Regions from separate parts of the Paenibacillus sp. Marseille-Q9583 genome, predicted to be linked through region 2. Evidence: a T-box and tRNA genes for the amino acid it is inferred to sense, from the RefSeq annotation. Region 2 holds a T-box; the other holds one or more tRNA genes.
What was found. The T-box of region 2 lies ahead of ACWNM1_RS26790 (valine--tRNA ligase). A T-box ahead of a tRNA ligase gene usually reads a tRNA of that ligase, here a tRNA-Val.
Positions count from the first base shown of each region.

Region 1 (2,205 bases), on a different contig from region 2:
TCCAGTAGCAGCATACTGAAACGTACCCTTTTGATGGCTGGCGAAGCCATACAGTGCAGGATCATGCAGGATACCTATTGACTGTAGAAAGAGCTGAAGCAGCGGAACATCAAATTGCTGGCGAAGATGAGCAAGATGAATTTATCACGTATTAAAAATCTTTTGCCGGGGATATCAGGAACGATTTGGAATAACTCGAGATGTGATGCGCACCGAAATAAGCTTAAGATTGACTAAATATACTAATGAGCTTGGTGGGATTCTTAAAGGTCATCTAATGGGTTAAAAAAAATCCCCGAAGTTTCCGGGGACACTACGTTGAACAATTATTATTTATCCATTACCTGCTACTGCAATCCCACTAAAACTTCGTGCTCCTAGAGTTGCAGTTCTAATAGCTGATGCAATGATAGTATATTGAATTTGGCCTGAAAGCACATCACTAGCCGGAGGAAAGTCTACGGCGGTTATTCCTACCATCTCATATTGGGTCACAGTATTATTAATGTTTCCTGGGTAGGTTGTACTAAAAATTAATACATTATTGCGGTAAATGCTAAAAGTAACATCGTTTTGAACTATAACGCTAACATCAACACTAAGCCTTACATAAGCATTTAATGTGACTCTTACTAAGTTTGCATTTGCAGGTGTAACACTAGAGGTTTGGAGTCCAATGTCACCGAAAATTGCACCCGAACGGACCAAATCAATACCAGGTGTATCCACTACACTAGTCTGTGAAATGCGCATATCCAAAAACTGAATACTCATTAAATACACCTAACCTCTCTTATAAGATACTATATTTTATGAGAGGAAGGATCGAATGCTTGTATATATTCAAAAATAATTAATAGGTCCGGTCTAGATAAATAAAACCCGTCAGTGACTTTACTGGGGGTATTTACGATATCGTTAGAATTGGATTTCTTTTATTTTCTTCTTACATTTATTAAAGTAATTGAGAGGGCTTCTGAGTTGATGAAAAAGGTAGCCATTTTTTATGGGAAGAAAAATTTCGTCCCCAATTCGTCCCCAAGAGCAAGATTCGCAAATTTATAGAGCGACACCGATGATCGAAAAAAAGAAAAACCCTTATACAATAAGGGCTTTCTAAATATTGCAGTATAGGACGGATGGGGTTCGAACCCATGACCCCTACCCTGTCAAGATAGTGCTCTCCCGCTGAGCTACCGTCCTGCGACGAATTTCATAATACCATACGATAGAGTAGGATGGCAATTCTTTTTTTACAATCTATAGGGATGATAGTTTACATAGTCTTTAAAATAATAAGAAAAGGGGATGCCGCTCCATCCCCATGAGCACCGTCAGATAAAGAACGGGAGTAGAAATATATCGCTTATACCGAAAAAAGGGATGCGTCGTGGAAAGAAGCGACGTCTTGGGAAAAAGCCAGGCCGGAAGCCAAATTGTCTATACGCCGATTCGTGTGTGGGCATTCCGTTTAAACGTTCTACCATTTCGTTGCTAGGAACCGCAAGAGTAACATAGTTTTGATCTACATGGGCAATAAAGCCATCAAAGGACTGACCGTCAGTCGTTGTAATACCTACGTATTTGTTCATACAATTCCAACTGACCTGTTGATGTAAATTTGCATTTGTATCCATAAATAACCTCCTCAATTGAATAACCCTGATAACAGTCTATGGTTCGTAGCCTATAACGTTCACGGCGTTAGCCTATAGGGTAACCATAAAATTCGGGTTATTTTGTGTGAGGTGGTGGTTATGTATTGGAGCGGAATCACTTTCTTCCCTTGAATAATAGTAAAAATTATACATTATCTGTTTGTTTGACGTTGAAACGATTCTAAAAGTTGCCTCGTATACTTAGCCAAGTGCTTTTTTATGGAAATACTCCTTAAGCGCTTATGATAAAATGGAGGGTAATGTACAGCAGTTAGATAAAAATTGAAACAAAAAGGAGCTTGAGATCTTGCCGCAAAATGAGAAGAAAAAGGATTCTTCCACGTCATGGAAATGGTTGGGGGGCGGGGCGGCGATGCTCCTGTTTAAAGGAAAGGCGATTTTGTCTCTTCTGAAAATAGGTAAAATTGCCGGGCCGTTAATATCAATGATGATTTCAATATGGGCGTATGCTTTGATTTACCCGTGGGGGTTTGCCGTGGGCTTTGTCCTGCTCTTGCTAGTCCATGAATTAGGACATGTAATAGCA
Region 1 is NZ_CDRJTB010000072.1:596-2,800, forward strand. Features, by position in the region: gene ACWNM1_RS25165 (hypothetical protein) at 1-81, shown strand, start outside; gene ACWNM1_RS25170 (hypothetical protein) at 334-774, opposite strand; tRNA gene ACWNM1_RS25175 (tRNA-Val) at 1,132-1,203, opposite strand; gene ACWNM1_RS25180 (hypothetical protein) at 1,335-1,637, opposite strand; gene ACWNM1_RS25185 (site-2 protease family protein) at 1,966-2,205, shown strand, end outside.
Region 1: it has a tRNA-Val gene. The T-box ahead of ACWNM1_RS26790 (valine--tRNA ligase) is inferred to sense a tRNA for this amino acid. The anticodon was not compared.

Region 2 (2,205 bases):
GCAAGAATCTGAATATACTTTTGCTTCAAGAGAAACTGCTGTTCCAGCAGCTAATGCTGATGCGGATCAAGATATTGCCGTATTCGCTTCGGAAAACGGGGCCAATAATGAGCTCCATGCACAAGAAGAGAATGCTCAGCCGATCCACGAGAATACGAATGAAGTTTTTGTTTCTCAAGAGACTGTGCCACAGTCAGAGGAGAAGCAAGACCTTAAGATTGCGCTAGGTAGTAAGAAAGAAGCAGAGGTTCCAGCCAAAGAACATCTTACCTTCTCTTCATTACTCAGCTCTAGCCGTTCCCGTAAAGAACAGGAAGCCCTTCAGTCTGAAGGAACTGCATCGGCTGCAGCGATCATTCCAGAAGCGGGAAATAATACAGAGTGGAAGAGTAGATTCATTACCGGAGCAGACGGCGCTAACTTGTTCCGGAAGGTTCGACTTTGCATCGTACAGCGTGAAGAAACGCTGGATACGATCGCAGAGAAGTATCAGCTAAGTGCGCGGGAGCTGGGAATGTATAATCGATTGTCTGGGCAGAGTGTAGAAGAAGGGCAAGTGTTGTACATTCCGTAGTTGAATTACAATGCATACTCACATGAATAGGTGAATCCCGATCTGATAGTAGATCGGGATTTTTGTCAAATATAAGAATATATAAGTTTCACGTTATACATTATCCTTATACTTCTCGAATAAACGCTTACCGTCCGTAAAAGGACGTCGAAGGCGTTTATTCTTGTGTGACCGGAGAACGTTAGAATGCGGGGTATCTAACCAACGCAGAGTGATGAATCGAATGAAAATTCGACATATGCACGCTATAAGTCGAAATTCCGCTTAAAGTCCCGCTGTAGAAGCCTATTCAGGTTGACTAGGGATGACTCAAAATGTATTATGGAGTAAGCAATATCTAAGTAAAGACTGGGAACGGGAAGAGTAGGCGGTCAGCCCTTCAGAGAGCGGAATGCAAGTGCTGTGACATTCCGTAGGATACAGCCACCGAAGTCGCCCCGGAGTCGCCCTTCTGAGCTTGTCTTCATGGATATGAAAGATAAGTTAGGATGTGGCCGGTAGCAGCCGTTATCTGTACGAGTGTCGCGCTAAGCTTCTGAACCGTAAGGTGAAAGAAGTGCAGGTTTATTTTTCATTGGCGCGAAACAAAGGTGGTACCGCGAAAGAATGGCCTTTCGTCCTTTGAGACGAGGGGTCTTTTTGTTTTTTAGAAACCAACTACAAGTAACCAAGTGGAGGTATCAGAGAATGGCTGACCAAAACAATCTAACAGCGGCAGAGTTGCCGAACTTGCAAGATACAGCGGCAGATGCTGCCGCTGCAAATGATTCTAAGAATGAAATGCCAACCACGTATGATCCAAAATCGGCAGAAACCAAGTGGTATTCCTACTGGACAGAGGGTGGATATTTCCGTGCAGGCGGGCGTCCAGATGCAAAAGCATACAGCATTGTAATCCCGCCGCCAAACGTAACGGGAATGCTACACATTGGTCATGCGCTTGATTTTACGCTTCAGGATATCCTGATTCGTACAAAACGGATGCAAGGCTTCGACACGTTGTGGCTACCAGGTACAGACCATGCCGGTATCGCAACGCAGACAAAGGTAGAGCAAAAGCTGCGTGAGCAGGGAATTTCTAGACATGATCTCGGCCGCGAGAAGTTCCTGGATCAGGTGTGGGAGTGGAAAGATAAATATGCGAACACCATTCATGAGCAGTGGGCTAAGATGGGGCTTTCCCTTGACTATTCCCGCGAACGGTTTACCTTGGATGAAGGGTTGTCGAAAGCTGTACGCGAGGTTTTCGTTAAGCTCTATAATAAAGGCTTAATCTACCGCGGCAAACGCATTATCAACTGGGACCCGGCGGCTCGTACAGCATTGTCGGATATCGAGGTTGAATATAAAGAAGTTAATGGTCACTTGTATCATCTGCGTTACCCGCTTAAAGACGGTAGCGGATTTATTACAGTAGCTACCACACGTCCGGAGACCATGCTGGGTGATACAGCGGTTGCTGTTCATCCGGAAGACGATCGTTATAAAGATCTGATCGGCAAAACGTTGATCTTGCCGATTATTGGCCGTGAGATTCCGATTATCGCTGATGATTATGTAGACAAAGAGTTTGGTAGTGGTGCGGTTAAGATTACACCAGCTCATGATCCGAATGACTTCGAGATGGGTCA
Region 2 is NZ_CDRJTB010000084.1:9,827-12,031, reverse strand. Features, by position in the region: gene ACWNM1_RS26795 (LysM peptidoglycan-binding domain-containing protein) at 1-574, shown strand, start outside; T-box leader at 916-1,199, shown strand; gene ACWNM1_RS26790 (valine--tRNA ligase) at 1,355-2,205, shown strand, end outside.